DNA from 3 places in the Bacillus sp. FDAARGOS_235 genome. Region 1 is predicted to be linked to each of the others. Evidence: predicted binding sites of a transcription regulator. Region 1 holds the regulator's gene; each other region holds the start of a gene.
The links. The regulator Rex, encoded in region 1, represses fermentation and respiration genes when NADH is low (regulators of the CRP and FNR family bind a similar motif). The targets are predictions, from matches to a motif close to TTGTGAAATATTTCACAA.

Region 2: A6J74_RS20075 (L-lactate dehydrogenase) is a predicted target of Rex. The motif match lies at 2,533-2,550, and genes of this name have one in related genera.
Region 3: arcA (arginine deiminase) is a predicted target of Rex. The motif match lies at 2,330-2,347, and genes of this name have one in related genera.

What each region holds. Positions count from the first base shown of each region.
Region 1 covers NZ_CP020437.2:2,670,546-2,676,417, reverse strand. Annotated here, with positions in the region: gene tsaD (tRNA (adenosine(37)-N6)-threonylcarbamoyltransferase complex transferase subunit TsaD) at 1-166, shown strand, start outside; gene A6J74_RS15490 (ABC-F family ATP-binding cassette domain-containing protein) at 640-2,574, opposite strand; gene A6J74_RS15485 (redox-sensing transcriptional repressor Rex) at 2,762-3,391, shown strand; gene A6J74_RS15480 (YdiK family protein) at 3,421-3,612, opposite strand; gene A6J74_RS15475 (CPBP family intramembrane glutamic endopeptidase) at 3,609-4,358, opposite strand; gene groES (co-chaperone GroES) at 4,757-5,041, shown strand; gene groL (chaperonin GroEL) at 5,080-5,872, shown strand, end outside.
Region 2 covers NZ_CP020437.2:3,493,337-3,499,208, reverse strand. Annotated here, with positions in the region: partial or broken gene A6J74_RS30490 (dockerin type I domain-containing protein) at 1-1,206, shown strand, start outside; gene A6J74_RS20075 (L-lactate dehydrogenase) at 1,472-2,416, opposite strand; gene A6J74_RS20070 (anti sigma factor C-terminal domain-containing protein) at 2,878-3,858, opposite strand; gene A6J74_RS20065 (RNA polymerase sigma factor) at 3,845-4,339, opposite strand; tRNA gene A6J74_RS20060 (tRNA-Glu) at 4,476-4,547, opposite strand; tRNA gene A6J74_RS20055 (tRNA-Ser) at 4,553-4,643, opposite strand; tRNA gene A6J74_RS20050 (tRNA-Asn) at 4,650-4,724, opposite strand; tRNA gene A6J74_RS20045 (tRNA-Ile) at 4,732-4,808, opposite strand; tRNA gene A6J74_RS20040 (tRNA-Gly) at 4,819-4,889, opposite strand; tRNA gene A6J74_RS20035 (tRNA-Lys) at 4,903-4,978, opposite strand; tRNA gene A6J74_RS20030 (tRNA-Thr) at 4,989-5,064, opposite strand; tRNA gene A6J74_RS20025 (tRNA-Phe) at 5,079-5,154, opposite strand; tRNA gene A6J74_RS20020 (tRNA-Asp) at 5,169-5,244, opposite strand; tRNA gene A6J74_RS20015 (tRNA-Met) at 5,248-5,324, opposite strand; tRNA gene A6J74_RS20010 (tRNA-Ser) at 5,352-5,444, opposite strand; tRNA gene A6J74_RS20005 (tRNA-Ile) at 5,462-5,538, opposite strand; tRNA gene A6J74_RS20000 (tRNA-Met) at 5,542-5,618, opposite strand; tRNA gene A6J74_RS19995 (tRNA-Ala) at 5,639-5,711, opposite strand; tRNA gene A6J74_RS19990 (tRNA-Pro) at 5,727-5,800, opposite strand; tRNA gene A6J74_RS19985 (tRNA-Arg) at 5,811-5,872, opposite strand, start outside.
Region 3 covers NZ_CP020437.2:2,524,190-2,530,061, reverse strand. Annotated here, with positions in the region: gene A6J74_RS14855 (amino acid ABC transporter ATP-binding protein) at 1-71, opposite strand, end outside; partial or broken gene A6J74_RS30795 (HAMP domain-containing protein) at 282-584, shown strand; gene A6J74_RS14850 (methyl-accepting chemotaxis protein) at 624-1,574, shown strand; gene argR (arginine repressor) at 1,721-2,170, shown strand; gene arcA (arginine deiminase) at 2,440-3,672, shown strand; gene argF (ornithine carbamoyltransferase) at 3,703-4,701, shown strand; gene arcD (arginine-ornithine antiporter) at 4,801-5,872, shown strand, end outside.

The DNA.
Region 1 (5,872 bases):
AGAAGAGTTTGCACGAAAAGAAGATATAGAGCTAATTATCCCGCCGTTATCTTTATGCACAGACAATGCAGCAATGATTGCAGCTGCAGGTACAATTGCATACGAACAAGGAAAACGTGCGACATTAGCTTTAAATGCAAACCCAGGCTTAGATATTGAAGCATAGTTATACACAAAATTAACCACAGCTTGTGGATAAAACCCATATTATCTGTTGATAATGTGGGTTTTATTGTGTATATAAACTGTTAATAACTTTTTTGTTAAATGTGGATAATGTGGAAAAGTTATTTTGATGTTTATTTTATAAAGGTGGATATGTGTATAACCTTGTGGATAAAACGGATGAAGTCTGACCTTTAAATGAATTCTTTTTCGGGAAATAAAAACGAGAAGATATCCTAAAAAACTTTTGAAAAATCCTCCTCTTATCATATTGGTTGCTGCAATTGTCAATCTTTGTCGGGAAAACGATGTTTCTTGTCGAATTGTTTATATATTTTAAGTTAAGGTATGTGCATTCAAAAAATCGTCGATATAATTTCATGTACTACGAAACTGATTCTAAAGGGAAATAAAAAGGATGTCATCTAGTCAAAAATCCTCGACTGATGAGACATCCTTTTTGTTTAAATTAGCTTATATATGCAGTTCTTCCCATTCTGCCATACAGGCTTCAAGTTGTTCTTGTAATGTTTGTTTTTTCGTTGTAATCTCACTAGCCTTTTCATAATCTGCATATATTTCTGGTAAGCAAAGCTGATCCTCTAACGTAGCAATTTCTTCTTCTAAGCTTACGATGTTTTGTTCTAGTTCTTCGATTTTTCGAGTGCGTTGACGTTCTAATTGTTTACGCTCTTTTTCTTCGAGATAATTTAATTTTTCTTGAGCTACAGTTTTTTGAACAGGTGCCTGATTTTCTTGCTGTTCTTGTTGTTCAAATGCTGCGCGTTCAATCATTTCATTTTTCTTCTCCACATAGTAATCGTAATCACCTAAATACTCTTGCGCACCTTCTGTTGATAATTCGACAACTGTAGTCGTTACGCGATTAATGAAGTAGCGGTCATGTGAAACGAATAGAAGAGTTCCTGGATAATCAATTAAAGCATTCTCCAAAATTTCTTTACTATTTAAATCAAGATGGTTCGTTGGCTCATCGAGAATTAATAAATTGGATTTTTGCATCATAAGTTTTGCGAGAGCTAATCGGGCCTTTTGTCCACCACTAAGAGAAGATACTGGTTTTAGTACATCATCCCCTGTGAATAAAAAATTACCTAATATAGTGCGAATTTCTTTTTCGGGTTGAAGCGGATATTCATCCCATAGTTCATTTAAAACGCGCTTAGAAGATGTTAAGTTAGCTTGCTCTTGATCATAATAACCAACAGATACATTTGATCCGAAAGCAACATCTCCATGTAATAGCTGTAACTTATTCACAATGGATTTTAATAATGTGGATTTTCCAATTCCATTCGGTCCAACTAAGGCAACACTATCTCCCCGAGTTAAGCGCATATTTACATGTTCAATAATAGGATCCTCATCATAACCGATGGTTGCATCTTTTACTTGTAAAACATCATTTCCACTTTGTTTTTCAATATCGAAGTGGAATGAGGCTGATTTAGAGTCACCTAATGGTCTGGTTAATAATTCCATTCTATCTAATTGTTTACGACGGCTTTGTGCACGTTTTGTCGTAGATGCACGTGCTATATTTTTTTGAACGAAGTCCTCAAGTTTAGCGATTTCATCTTGTTGCTTTTCGTAACGCTTTATTTCTTGTTCGTATAGGGCTGATTTTAAGTCTAAATATTTACTGTAGTTACCAACAAATCGTCTGCTTTCTTTATTCGAAATTTCATATACTTGTGTAACAAGCTTATCTAAGAAATAACGGTCATGAGAAACGATTAAAATTGCGCCAGGATAACCTTGTAAGTATTGCTCAAGCCACGTTAATGTTTCGATGTCTAAATGGTTTGTAGGCTCGTCTAAAATAAGTAAGTCTGGTTTCGTTAATAATAATTTCCCAAGAGCTAATCTCGTTTTTTGTCCGCCACTTAACGTAGAAATTGTCGTCTGATGCGTTTCAACAGGGAAACCAAGACCGCTTAAAATGGAGCGAATATCTGCTTCGTACTGATAGCCGCCTTGATCTTTATAATCTAATTGCAATTGGTCATAATCAGCTAATAATTTTTCATATGTAGCGGCATTTGAAAAGTTTTCTTCTTTTCCCATTTCTTGCTCTAGCCTTCGAAGTTTTGTCTCCATTTGCTGTAGGTGTGTAAAGACGGTTAGCATTTCATCCCAAATTGTTAATGATGTTTCTAATCCAGTATTTTGAGCTAAGTACCCAATTGAGACATCTTTCGGTTTTATAATTTCGCCGCCATCATGAGATAATTCACCGGCGATAATTTTTAATAATGTAGATTTTCCGGCTCCATTTCGTCCAACTAAAGCGATACGATCTTTCGTTTGCACTTCCAATTTTATGTTTGCAAGAATCGTTTCGGCACCGTATAATTTTGAAAGCCCGTTTACTTGTAATAAAATCAATGTTTTCACCTCAAATAATTTCTTAACTTTGCCATGTTTATATTTCTCAATCATACTAAAAATAGTGTATAGTTTAAAATAAAGAGAGAATACTTCTTCTCTTTATTATACAAGGAAATTCATAAGTACTAAACTTCTGTATTCGATTCAAGTATATGAATAAAGATAGGAAGAGAGGAGAGGTTATATGGATCAGCAGAAAATTCCGCAAGCCACTGCTAAACGATTGCCTCTATACTATCGATTTATCCAAAACTTATCTCTTTCTGGTAAGCAACGTGTTTCATCAGCCGAATTGAGTGAAGCGGTAAAGGTTGATTCCGCAACTATTCGAAGAGATTTCTCATACTTTGGAGCATTAGGGAAAAAGGGATATGGATATAACGTAAATTATTTATTATCATTTTTCCGTGAAACACTCGATCAAGATGATATAACACGTGTAGCGCTTATTGGAGTAGGTAATTTAGGGACCGCTTTCTTACATTATAATTTCACGAAAAACAATAATACAAAAATTGAAATGGCATTTGATGTTAGTGAAGAGAAAGTTGGAACAGAAATCGGGGGTATTCCTGTATATCATTTAGATGAATTAGAAGAAAGGTTATCAAATGATATACAAGTGGCAATATTAACAGTACCCGCTACAGTAGCGCAATCTGTAGCCGATAGATTGGCAGAAACAAACGTGCACGGTATTTTAAACTTCACACCAGCACGCTTAAATGTGTCAGAGAATATAAGAATTCATCATATTGATTTAGCTGTAGAGCTACAAACGCTTGTTTACTTTTTAAAGAATTATCCACAATAAAACGCAGAGGAGGTGACCTCTGCGTTTTATTATTGTTTTTTCTTTGTGAATTTCACTAATATAAGGCGAAGTGCCAAATTAAAATCAATTGTTGCCATAACTGCAAATAGTATTGTCCACATATTCCAGATTGTATCTGTCACGTTCGTAATGGCGAAACGTGTAAAGATACATCCGAGAAGGAAATACAATGCAGCCATGAACAATGGTGAGTTTCTCATACAAAAAATCCTCCGATAAAGCCTTGCATTTTTTCAGCTTCTTTAATCATTTCTTGAATTTGTTCATTGCTCATGAAAATCTGTCCAATGGCAACTAATGTATTCATTGCTACATGGGCTGCTATAGGAACGATAATGCGTTTCGTTTTTACATATAAGAAGGCGAATACGAGCCCCATAGAAGTGTATACCAATAGGTGAGTAAAATCAAAATGAATCGCTGCGAATACGAGTGAACTAATAATAGCAGCAACGAAGAAATTAAATCTCTTATAAAGTGTACCAAATAAAATTTTTCTAAATACGATTTCTTCTAAAATAGGTCCGATTATAGATATAACAATAAGGAACCAAGGTGTCGTTCTTGCGATGTCCATAAGTCGGTCTGTATTCTCAGATCCAGGTGTAATCCCTAATAGATACATTTCAATCATACCTGCAATACTTTGTGAGATGATTGCTAAGAAGAACCCGATAAAAATCCACCCGATTGTAGCTGGAACAGAAGAGCGCATTGCATCTAAATGCCTGTCACGAATATCTGTTCTAAGTAACCAAATTACAACGCATAGTGCAATGAAAAAGCTAATAATAGACCAATGTCCGGTTATTAGTTGAAACTTTTCCTCGTTGGTAAATCCTCTATTATCGTATAGTCCGGTTTTCAGAAGAAGTGGTAATCCGGCAATACCCGACAATTGCATTAAAATGTATGTAACGATAATCCACCAATATTGTTTCTTCAAATGGTTTAACCATCCTTTCTAACTCTAGTGTATGAGATAAGGCAGGATAACATGTAATATGCTACCTACGATATAAACTTTCATTCGAATTATGTTTTTTTTGTAAATCTGCATTGGAAATTAAAATAGAAGACAGGAAAAAGTTGTGTGTGTAGCGAAAACAACTTAGGGTGTCTTTCATATTGTAACATACGAGTAGTGGAAACAACGATTCATATAGTAAAGGTAGTAGAAGAAGGATTTTATATAGAAGAGTATATATAGTAATTTGCGAAAAAATTATGATTTTTTTACTTGCAAAAGAAATTGAGATTATTTATTATTATAAGTGTGTTAGCACTCGGGTGACTCGAGTGCTAATAAAAAATTTACATAACACAATGAGGAGGTTATTGTTCATGCTAAAGCCATTAGGTGATCGCGTTGTAATTGAGCTTGTTCAAGCAGAAGAAAAAACAGCAAGTGGTATTGTATTACCAGACACTGCAAAAGAAAAACCACAAGAGGGTAAAGTTATTGCAGTAGGTACTGGTCGAGTGCTTGAAAATGGTGAGCGTGTTGCTTTAGAGGTAGCAGCAGGTGATCTTATCATCTTCTCAAAATATGCAGGTACTGAAGTAAAATACGAAGGTACAGACTACTTGATTTTACGTGAAAGTGACATTTTAGCAGTTATCGGTTAATTATATAAATCTTAAAAATTCCAAGGGGGTCAATTATTATGGCAAAAGATATTAAATTTAGTGAAGAAGCACGTCGTTCGATGCTTCGCGGTGTCGACACTCTTGCAAACGCAGTAAAAGTAACGCTTGGACCAAAAGGTCGTAACGTTGTACTTGAGAAAAAATTCGGTTCACCACTTATTACAAATGATGGTGTAACAATCGCAAAAGAAATCGAATTAGAAGATGCATTCGAAAACATGGGTGCAAAATTAGTAGCAGAAGTTGCTAGCAAAACAAACGATGTAGCTGGTGACGGAACGACAACTGCAACTGTATTAGCGCAAGCTATGATTCGTGAAGGTCTTAAAAACGTAACAGCTGGTGCAAACCCAATGGGTCTTCGTAAAGGTATCGAAAAAGCTGTTACTGCTGCAATTGAAGAATTAAAAGCGATTTCTAAACCAATTGAAGGTAAATCTTCTATCGCACAAGTAGCTGCTATTTCTGCGGCTGACGAAGAAGTAGGTCAATTAATCGCTGAAGCAATGGAGCGCGTTGGTAACGACGGCGTTATTACTTTAGAAGAATCTAAAGGATTCACAACGGAATTAGACGTAGTAGAAGGTATGCAATTTGATCGTGGATATGCATCTCCTTACATGATTACTGATTCTGACAAAATGGAAGCTGTTCTTGATAACCCATATATCTTAATTACTGACAAAAAGATTTCTAACATCCAAGAAATCTTACCAGTATTAGAGCAAGTGGTACAACAAGGTAAACCACTTCTTATCATTGCTGAAGATGTAGAAGGCGAAGCTTTAGCTACATTAGTAGTGAACAAAC
Region 2 (5,872 bases), 820 kb from region 1:
TATTCTCCATACTTGCATAAGTTTTTACCTATTAATGCAGATGGTGACTTTAAAGTTGGCATTACCCCTGAATCCTTTAAAGTAGAAGGACCAATGAACACAGGCGTATATATTTTCGATTATGCAACTGCAGGTCCTGATTATCCAAGCGGTGTAAATAACTATTGGTTTATCCCACAAGGTGCTCAATATGCGAAAACTAGTTATGATAAAAAAGAAGTATACAAAAATGATGAACTTACTGTAACACTAAACGCAAAACACGTAAAACAATTTGTTGCAGGGGAATTTAACGTAAAATTCCTAGAGAAAAATTTCAAATTTGCAAATGCGAAATTGAATCCTGCTTTTGAAAAGCTACTTTCTGAAAAAGGTGTAATCGCAAAAGTGAATGAGCCGAAATTAGAAGCCGGTTCTGTTACAATAGGCGGATCTATCGATGATAAAAACTTCGCCGGATTAGATGGTGATTTCCCGTTCATTGATGTAACTTTCAAAGTAGAAAATGATGAATTTTATGAAGCAAATGCCCAATTAGAATCACCAATTTTTGTTTACTGGAAACAAGGTGAAACAGAACCGAATAGAATGCGTGTACTTCAAGATCAAACATTCTCAGTTATGTCCTTAAACTCACTAGTAGAAGGAAATATTAAACCTGGTGCATTCTTAAATGAACGTGGATATTTAGATGAAAAGCTCGATTATACAAAGCTTGGTGTAAAAGTATATGCAACTGATTCTTACCGTCATAAATTTGAAGGCTCACTAGATAAATACGGATACTTCAAACTGAATGGACTTCCTGTTAATAATCGTGACTATAATTTATACTTAGAAGTACCAGGGCATTTAACAAGCCGTCTAACAACAAAATTAGGTACTGAAAAAGATGGTAAGCTACTTGGCCAATATTATTATGCACGACCTGATGAAAACCTTGCCGGTGATGTAAATGGTGATAAAGTCATTGATATTAAAGATGCTGAAATTATCGCTAGCAACTATGGTAAAAAAGGAGTATCTGTAAAAGGCGGCGACCTTAATAGCGACGGAATTGTCGATGAAAAAGACATTCGTTTCGTTGAAAAGAACTTCTTGAAAAAAGGACCAGATGCATCTAAAGCACAAACAGCTGTAGAAAAATCAAAAAGCGGTACACTCGCAGATATTTTAAAGAAATTGGGCTTAACGCCTAAAAAATAATAAAGTGAAACTTTAATCAGTGGGGGGTTTGTTCATCCCCACTGATTATTAGCCCACACCAATCGGGGTCTTACTGCCCGGCAAATAGCGGGATAAAAAAGAGCACTCTACGTAAAGTAGAGTGCTCTTTTTCTATAAACGACCCTTATCCAGCAAAAGGGGTATATTGGGGATATACAAGGGAAACCGGAAAAGGAATTTATATTAAATTATATAAGTTCAGAGGTAAGAAGCAGTTTCCCACCTCTGAATTATTTAGCAATTATTATAGTACTGGTGCCATTGTTTCTTTTAATACTTTTACAGAATGAGCGAATTTCACTTTTTCTTCTTCATTTAGCTCAAGTTCTACAATTTCACGTACACCTTCGCGGTTAATTACAGCTGGAACACCTACGTAAGCATCTTTCTCACCGTATTGACCTTCAAGGTATGCAGATACAGTTAATACGCTGTTCTCGTTGTTTAAGATTGCTTTAGTTACACGAAGTAGTGACATACCGATTCCGTAGTAAGTTGCACCTTTACGCTCGATGATATGATAAGCTGCATCACGTACGTTTTCGAAAATTTTATCTAAGTCTTCTTGATTGTACTGTTCGTTGTTAGCTAAGATTGTTTCTAGTTTTTGTACACCGATAGTAGCGTGGCTCCATACTGGAAGTTCAGTATCACCGTGCTCACCAACGATGTAAGCATGAACGTTACGTGGATCTACATCTAAGTAGTCACCTAACATGTAACGGAAACGAGCAGAGTCTAAAGTTGTACCAGAACCGATTACGCGCTCTTTTGGTAGACCAGATTCTTTCCAAGTTACGTAAGTTAAAATGTCAACTGGGTTAGTTGCGATTAAGAAGATTCCATCGAATCCGCTATCCATAATACCGCGAACGATTTGTTTAAAGATCTTTGTATTTTTCTCAACTAAGTCTAAACGAGTTTCACCTGGTTTTTGTGGTAATCCCGCAGTGATAACTACTAAATCTGCATCTTTACAATCTGCATAGCTACCGCTCCAAACTTTTGTTGGTGATGGAGAGAATGGTACCGCATGGCTTAAGTCCATTGCTTCCCCTTCTGCTTTTGCTTCATTAACATCTACAAGTACGAATTCTTCAGCTACACCTTGGTTGATCATTGAGTAAGCGTAACTACAACCTACAGCTCCTGTTCCTACTAATACTACACGATTGATACCTTTTTTCATGTTAATTTCCCCTCTCTATTGTTCACATATATTTTTTTATGATTGTTTAAGTAATTAATTAAAATACTAATTTAATGTTGTTTAACTTCTTTACATTCATATTGTAGCACGTATCATTGTGAATTACTTCACAATTTATGGCCTATTTGTGAACTTTTTCACATAGAGTGTAAAGTTATTGGAATAGGTGTGGAATCCATTTCAATGGAGACGTTTTCTTTAGATTGTGAAAGGGTTTTTCTTATGGTTTTTGTCGATAAGTGAAATTATATCGGCGATTATTAGAATATATCGACCGTAACTTCAAATATATCAGCGATTATTGAAATTTATCGATCGTAACTCAAATTATATCAGCGATTTTTGCAATATATCGACTTACCGACAAAACTCGACAATAATGACAACATAAAAAGCTGTCTCCAGTAGATTACTTATTGGGAGACAGCTTCTTCTATATATTATTTATTTTCCGCAGTAGCCCCTAAAACAGCAGCTTTTACGTAATTTTGACCGTTTAATTTTTGTAAATCCACAGCCGTTCCCGTCACAACAACACCGATAACTTTTACATCTTGCTCACTTGGTTTTATTTTCTTTCCTTTTAGGTAGTCATATATACGTTCATATTCCTCATAATACTTTCCCTTTTGCTCCAGTCCATTTTGAATTGCTAAAAGAAAATCTTTTTCCGTTCCATTTCCAAATTCAATATCACCTGGTTTTGCTTTAAAACCGTACACATTATAAGCACTTTCGGTCATATCATCAATAGAATATGATTTTTTATCATCATACGTATCTACCCAATACCAAACAGGATGCACCCCTTCTGGAAGTATCTCTTTTATTTCAGACACTTTATACGGTTTATCAAAAGATATAGCCAATTCAGCTACTTTCTTTTCATCTTTTATTTTCTCTATATCATTTATATAACGATTATATGAAGCAAATGGGAGATAAAACTGCATCTCTCTTTCCATCGTTTGATTATTATACAATTCACTTGTCTTATTAATACGTTCATTCCCCATTACAACATTATCTGATATTGTTAATGGATTTACATTCGATAATCGGCGAAATGTATTCCAAACTTTATACTCATACACTTCATCTTCCCACTTAACAGGTTTCCCTTCAATAACCTTATATGTTTTATACTCTACTGTGCTTTTAAATAAACCGTTAGAAGTAATTGCTACGCCTCTTTCCGTATTAGGTCTTGTAATTTGTCTTATCATATTTAAGTCACGATCCATAGTTAAGTAAGCTCTATTGTTCAATTGTGAAATTACTATTATAAAACCAAAGAATAGAACAATAAAAAGTGAAATCGAAATTACTGTAATTTTTAATAATTGTCTTCGCTTCGCCTTCTTCAACATTTTTGATACTTTACTTGAATCTATATCAAAATCGAAATCATCTCTGCTCATCTTCAAACCTCCCATACAGCTTTTTAAACTCATTGCGAGCCCTATACAAAGAAACACGTACGGTCTCTTCTTTCATCTCTAATACGGTTGCTATCTCCTTATATGAGAGTTCATAGTCATACTTTAATAAAAGAATATGTTTATATACTGGATTCATCTTTCCAAGTATGCTTTGTATTTCTACTTGAAGCTCTTTTCTTAAAAGTGGTTCATCTAATCCTTTTGCTCCAATTAATTGAACAGATTCAATCGGGATTTGTTCAATACGCTGTTGCCTTCTTGCTAGATCACGATGCCTATTAATCGCAACTTGAAATAACCATGTTTTTATATACGTAATTTTCATATTCGGTATAGATACTAATGCCTTATGTATCGTGTCTTGAACGATATCTTCTGCTTCTACTGGTGGTACTCCAATTTTAAGTAAATACCTATAAATGCTTTTAGATGTTTCTATAATGATTTTTTCATACTCCATCGCTCTCTCCTTTCTATTAGTTAGACGATTCAAATAGAAAAAAGTATACAAGAAATCCATAAAAAAAAGCAGACTATCCAAAGCCCACTTTTACACAACAAAAAAGAGATAGCAGATTATGCTATCTCTTTTAGTATGACCCGTACGGGATTCGAACCCGTGTTACCGCCGTGAAAGGGCGGTGTCTTAACCACTTGACCAACGGGCCAATTCTGGCAGAGAAGAAGGGATTCGAACCCTCGCACCGCGTTCGCGATCTACTCCCTTAGCAGGGGAGCCCCTTGAGCCACTTGGGTACTTCTCTATAATATGGCTCCGCAGGTAGGACTCGAACCTACGACCGATCGGTTAACAGCCGATAGCTCTACCACTGAGCTACTGCGGAACAATTATGGTGGGCCTAAATGGACTCGAACCATCGACCTCACGCTTATCAGGCGTGCGCTCTAACCAGCTGAGCTATAGGCCCATAATTGAAAAGCGGGTGAAGAGAATCGAACTCTCGACCAGAGCTTGGAAGGCTCTTGTTTTACCACTAAACTACACCCGCATTAAATTGTAAATGGTGAGCCATGAAGGATTCGAACCTTCGACCCTCTGATTAAAAGTCAGATGCTCTACCAACTGAGCTAATGGCTCATTTTGAAAGTGGTGCCGGCTAGAGGACTTGAACCCCCAACCTACTGATTACAAGTCAGTTGCTCTACCAATTGAGCTAAGCCGGCTTGCGATTTCAAAATGGTGGCTCGGGACGGAATCGAACCGCCGACACGAGGATTTTCAGTCCTCTGCTCTACCGACTGAGCTACCGAGCCTTTATGTAAAAAAATGGCGGTCCCGACCGGGGTCGAACCGGCGATCTCCTGCGTGACAGGCAGGCATGTTAACCACTACACCACGGGACCATTTGGTTGCGGGGACAGGATTTGAACCTGCGACCTTCGGGTTATGAGCCCGACGAGCTACCGTGCTGCTCCACCCCGCGATGATAAAATATTTAATTTAGAAAAAATGGAGGAGGTAGAGGGATTCGAACCCCCGCGCGACTCTCGCCGCCTGTCGGTTTTCAAGACCGATCCCTTCAGCCGAACTTGGGTATACCTCCGAGATATAAACTTTGAGTGGTGGACCTTGTAGGACTCGAACCTACGACCGGACGGTTATGAGCCGTCTGCTCTAACCAGCTGAGCTAAAGGTCCTTATGGTAGCGGCGGAGGGGATCGAACCCCCGACCTCACGGGTATGAACCGTACGCTCTAGCCAGCTGAGCTACACCGCCATAAGTAATATAAAAATAAGTGGAGCCTAGCGGGATCGAACCGCTGACCTCCTGCGTGCAAGGCAGGCGCTCTCCCAGCTGAGCTAAGGCCCCATGTTTTTGGGAATATCGGGAAGACAGGATTTGAACCTGCGACCCCCTGGTCCCAAACCAGGTGCTCTACCAAGCTGAGCCACTTCCCGTTAATAAAAGCGCGCCCGAGAGGAGTCGAACCCCTAACCTCTTGATCCGTAGTCAAACGCTCTATCCAATTG
Region 3 (5,872 bases), 150 kb from region 1:
ACTTCTAAATCAATTCCTTTTAAAACATCAAGTGAGCCAAATGATTTTACTAGATTTCGAACTTGAATCATACAAAACCCCCAGTCAAAAATATATTTTACAAATGTTGCCCCTTATTTCTGTTATTAGTCATAAATTGTCAGAATCCTTTATTTTTTTCAGGGGATTTAATATTCAAAGAAATAATGATTTTTAAAATCACTATATCTTTCTATAACGAAAATATGGATAATAATATATAGGTAGTACTTATATTGCTTATAAGAAGGGGGAAAGAAGAGATGGGAAAAGAAAGAAAAACATTTTCCTTTGGCTTGCGTATACAGCTTATGTTATTTACTACAATTCTAGCTTTCATTACATATTCAACAAGTTTAATTTTCATTTACGTTATATATGATTATTTTCAAAGTTATGTAAGTCAAACTGTTTATAATATTATCGTTATGTTATTAGGTGTAGTATGGTCTGGAATTTTAGCGTATGGGGCAGCAATATTTTTAATTAAACCACTTCGAAAGTTGGAAGAAGCAGCAAGGAAAGCGGCTGAAGGTGATATTCGTGAAGATGTCCCATTGCCAAAGACCGATGATGAGATAAAATCTTTAAGTGTTGCATTTAATATGATGCTAGGGAACTTAAGGGGCATGGTAAAAAATATCGATACTACATTTTCGTATACAAATAATCAAGTTCAGCAAATTAGAAAACAAACAGGTGAAGCGACAAAGCAAGCACAAGGTGTGTCTGAAACCCTTGCGGAGATTTCTTCCGGTGCCGAGCAATCAGCAGCATCGATTCAAGCGATCGTTTCTACTGTTGATACAACGACTTCTATTGCAAATGAAGTAGAAGGAAAAGCAAAACAGTCTGACGAGTTGTCTTCAGAAATGGTTCAAGCTTTAGGACAAAGTACACGTGTCTTTACTTCTTTAATTCAAGGTATTCAAACATTGGCGAGAGAAAATGAAGATTCGATGGAAAATGTACAGAAATTAGAAGAGCGAATGAAACAAGTTGAACACATTGTTTCTGTTGTGAGTGAGATTGCTAGCCAAACAAATTTATTAGCACTCAACGCTTCTATTGAGGCAGCTCGTGCAGGAGAGCATGGAAGGGGCTTTGCGGTTGTAGCAGAAGAAGTACGTAAACTTGCTGATGAAAGTGATCATTCCGCAAGAAACATATCGCAGTTATTACGGAATATGCAAGATGAAGTACAGCAAGTCGCATTGAAAATGACAGAGCAGGTGAAGACAGCTAAAGAAGAGGCAAAACGCGGAGAAGCTACAGAATTAATTTTAAAAGAAATGTCATCAAGTGTTATGGAAGTAGCCGATGCAACTAAGCAAATTAGTAATTATATGAATGAACAAGTGAATCACATTTATCAAACAGGAGCACAAACAAAGGCTGTAGCAGCAATTGCGGAAGAAACGTCAGCTGGTTCACAAGAAGTGGCACGTGTGACGTTGCAACAGTCTAAAAATATGATAGCAATCGATCAATTATTAAAAGACTTAGAGAAGCAATCAGCGGATTTAAAACAAACAATTGAACGGTTTTCAATGTAAAAGGAAGAACAGAATGCTGTTCTTCTCTTTTTTATTTAGTTTGATTTAATATTTACAGTTAAACTATGAACGTTTCCGCAACATTCTTTTCTGTCCCTTTCGGATGAAAATTATAGCGAGCTATAATATTAAAAGGGGTGTCTTTTATGAAAAAAGAAAAAAGACAACGATTAATTAAACAATTTGTAAAGGAGTATGAAATAGAGAAGCAAGAAAGATTAGTAGAATTGTTAGCAAAAAAAGATGTATTAGTAACACAAGCTACAGTTTCTCGAGATATTCGTGAGTTAAATTTAACGAAGGTACCTTCTCAAGAAGGATTAATGATATATAAATTTTTCTCAGAAGAGCATTTACAAACTGATATAAAGTTAAAGAAAAAATTACGAGAGGTTGTTGTAAAAATTGATTGTGTAGATCAATTAATGGTTATTAAAACATTACCCGGTAATGCACATGTTATTGGTGTTTTGTTTGATGAGCTAGATTGGAAAGAAAAAATAGGATGTGTATGTGGAAATGATACATGCCTTATCATTTCTCAGTCAAAATCAGATAGGGAGATTTTAGAAGAAAGGTTAAATTTAATTATTTAGATGCAAAATCCTGTTTTTAATAAAAATTAAAAACAGGATTTTTGTTTAAATACGGAAGTTAAATATTCAACATATATGCGTAATATATGTGTTTTTTTATTGAAAAATCGGGATGAAGTGTTATAAAAATACAAATTCATATGATTTTAAAAAAATAACTTGTTTAATATTTCACAATGATAATGTGGATGCTTTCACAAAGATGAAGGCGCGTAGCATTTATTATGTACTTGTAAGACATCAAACATATTTAAAAGGAGGTACAACAAATGAAGCATCCGATACATGTTACTTCAGAGATTGGGGAATTACAAACAGTTTTATTAAAACGACCTGGTAAAGAAGTGGAAAACTTAACGCCAGATTATTTGCAACAATTATTATTTGACGATATTCCATACTTACCAATTATTCAAAAAGAGCATGATTATTTTGCACAAACATTACGCAATCGGGGTGTTGAAGTTCTTTATTTAGAAAAACTAGCTGCTGAGGCATTAGTAGATAAAAAACTTCGAGAAGAATTTGTTGATCGTATTTTAGAAGAAGGACAGGCTGACGTAAATGTTGCACATCAAACTTTAAAAGAATATTTACTTTCCTTTTCAAATGAAGAATTAATTCAAAAAATTATGGGTGGTGTACGGAAAAACGAGATTGAAACAAGTAAGAAGACACATTTATATGAATTAATGGAAGATCATTATCCGTTTTACTTAGACCCAATGCCTAATTTATATTTTACTCGTGATCCAGCAGCTAGCGTGGGCGATGGATTAACGATAAATAAGATGAGAGAACCGGCGCGTAGACGTGAATCATTATTCATGGAGTACATCATTAAATATCATCCAAGATTTGCAAATCACAATGTGCCAATTTGGCTAGATCGTGATTATAAGTTTCCAATTGAAGGTGGCGATGAGCTAATTTTAAATGAAGAAACAATTGCAATTGGAGTATCTGCCCGTACGTCAGCTAAAGCAATTGAACGTTTAGCTAAAAATCTTTTTAGTCGACAAAATAAAATTAAGAAAGTGTTAGCAATAGAAATTCCAAAATGCCGAGCATTTATGCATTTAGATACAGTGTTTACAATGGTTGATTATGACAAGTTTACAATTCACCCAGCCATTCAAGGGCCAAAAGGAAATATGAATATTTATATTTTAGAAAAAGGTCCAGATGTGGAAACTCTTAAAATTACACATCGCACTTCTTTAATGGAAGCATTAAAAGAGGTATTAGGTTTAAGTGAATTAGTTCTTATTCCTTGTGGAGGAGGAGATGCAATTGCTTCCGCTCGTGAACAATGGAATGATGGTTCTAATACATTAGCAATTGCGCCAGGTGTAGTTGTTACATATGATCGCAACTATGTATCCAATACGTTATTGCGGGAACATGGTATAGAAGTCATTGAGGTGCTAAGTTCGGAATTATCTCGTGGGCGTGGGGGTCCACGTTGCATGAGTATGCCAATTGTTCGTAAAGATATTTAGTATAAATAACGGAGAAAGTAGGGATGAAGTATGTTAATGACTAGACCAAATTTAAAAGGAAGAAGTTTTCTAGCTGAAAAAGATTTTACACAAGAAGAATTGCTATATTTTCTAGATTTAGCAGCAGAATTAAAAGAGAAAAAGAAAAACGGTGTCCCACATCATTATTTAGAAGGTAAAAATGTAGCGCTATTATTTGAAAAAACCTCTACTCGTACGCGATGTGCATTTACAGTAGCATGTACAGATTTAGGTGCGAACCCTGAATATTTAGGGAAAGGTGATATTCAGCTTGGAAAAAAAGAATCCGTTGAGGATACAGCAAAAGTGTTAGGACGTATGTTTGACGGAATTGAGTTTCGTGGATTTAATCATGAAACTGTAGAATCTTTAGCACAAAATTCTGGTGTACCGGTTTGGAATGGATTAACAGATATGTGGCATCCAACACAAACACTTGCAGATTTATTAACAATTAGAGAACATGTAGGGAAATTAAAAAATGTGAAGCTTGTTTACGTTGGAGATGGACGAAATAATGTTGCTAATAGTTTACTAGTTGGTGGAGCGATTGTTGGAATGGATGTACGTATTTGTACACCGGAATCTTTATGGCCAGAGCAAGAAGTAATTGATTTAGCAAAAAAATATAATGAACAGGTAATGATAACAAGTAATGTGGAAGAAGCTGTTGCAAATGCAGATGTAATTTATACAGATGTATGGGTGTCTATGGGAGAAGAAGAAAAATTTGCTGAACGTGTCGAGTTATTGAAACCTTATCAAGTAAATATGAAAATGATTAAAGAAACAGGGAATGAAAACGTGATTTTCTTACATTGTTTACCCGCATTCCATGATGTTGAAACGATGTATGGTGAGGAAGTTTATGAGAAATATGGGCTGAGAGAAATGGAGGTAACTGACGAAGTATTCCGCAGTAAACATTCAAAAGTATTTGATCAGGCTGAAAATAGAATGCATACAATTAAAGCGGTTATGGCAGCTACTTTAGGAAACATGGAGTAAAGAAGAAAGGGAGTCTTCCTTTCTTCTTTCTCCTCCTTTAGACACTATCATTCACTATTGCTTTCGTATTGTTATTGCAATTAAAGAGAGGTGAGTGGAATGGGTGAAGATAAGAAATTAGGGTTGTTTACATTAACGGCGCTTGTAGTGGGGTCTATGATTGGCGGTGGAGCATTTAATTTAGCAAGTGATATGGCAAAAGGTGCTGGTGCTGGAGCCATTATTATTGGTTGGGTTATAACAGGAATTGGGATGATTGCGCTTGGATTATCTTTTCAAAATCTAACTGTAAAACGGCCAAATTTAGATGGTGGTATTTTTAGTTATGCAAAAGCAGGATTTGGGAATTTTATGGGATTTAATAGTGCGTGGGGATATTGGCTATCTGCCTGGCTTGGTAATGTAGCTTACGGCACATTATTGTTTTCTTCATTAGGGTATTTCTTCCCAATCTTTGAGGGCGGTCAAAATGTAGCATCCATTATTGGTGCAAGCGTATTATTATGGTGTGTTCACATGTTAATTTTACGTGGAGTTCAATCAGCAGCACTTGTGAATTTAGTAACTACAATCGCAAAATTAGTACCTGTATTTGTATTTATTGTTATAGGAATCTTCGCGTTTCATATTGATACGTTCCTAGATGGATTTTGGGGACAAACTGGTTCTTTTTCATGGGGAGCAGTTGGCAGCCAAGTTAAAAGTACAATGCTTGTAACTTTATGGGTGTTCATTGGGGTAGAAGGGGCTGTTGTTTTATCAAGTCGAGCAAAAAATAGAAGTGATGTAGGGAAAGCAACGGTTATTGGCTTAATTGGTACACTCATCATTTACATTTTAATTACATTACTGTCTCTTGGACTTATGCAGCAAGCAGATATTGCTAATTTAAAAAATCCGTCTATGGCTTATTTATTTGAAAGTGTTGTTGGAAAATGGGGTGCTATCTTTATTAATTTAGGTTTAGTTATCTCTGTATTAGGTGCTTGGTTAGGTTGGACTTTACTCGCATCTGAAATTCCGTATTTGGCGGCTAAAGACGGAGTATTTCCAAAATGGTTTGCAAAAGAAAATAAAAATAAAGCTCCAATAAATTCATTATGGATAACAAATGGCTTAATTCAAATGTTCTTATTAACATTCGTCGTTTCCGATCAGGCGTATAACTTTG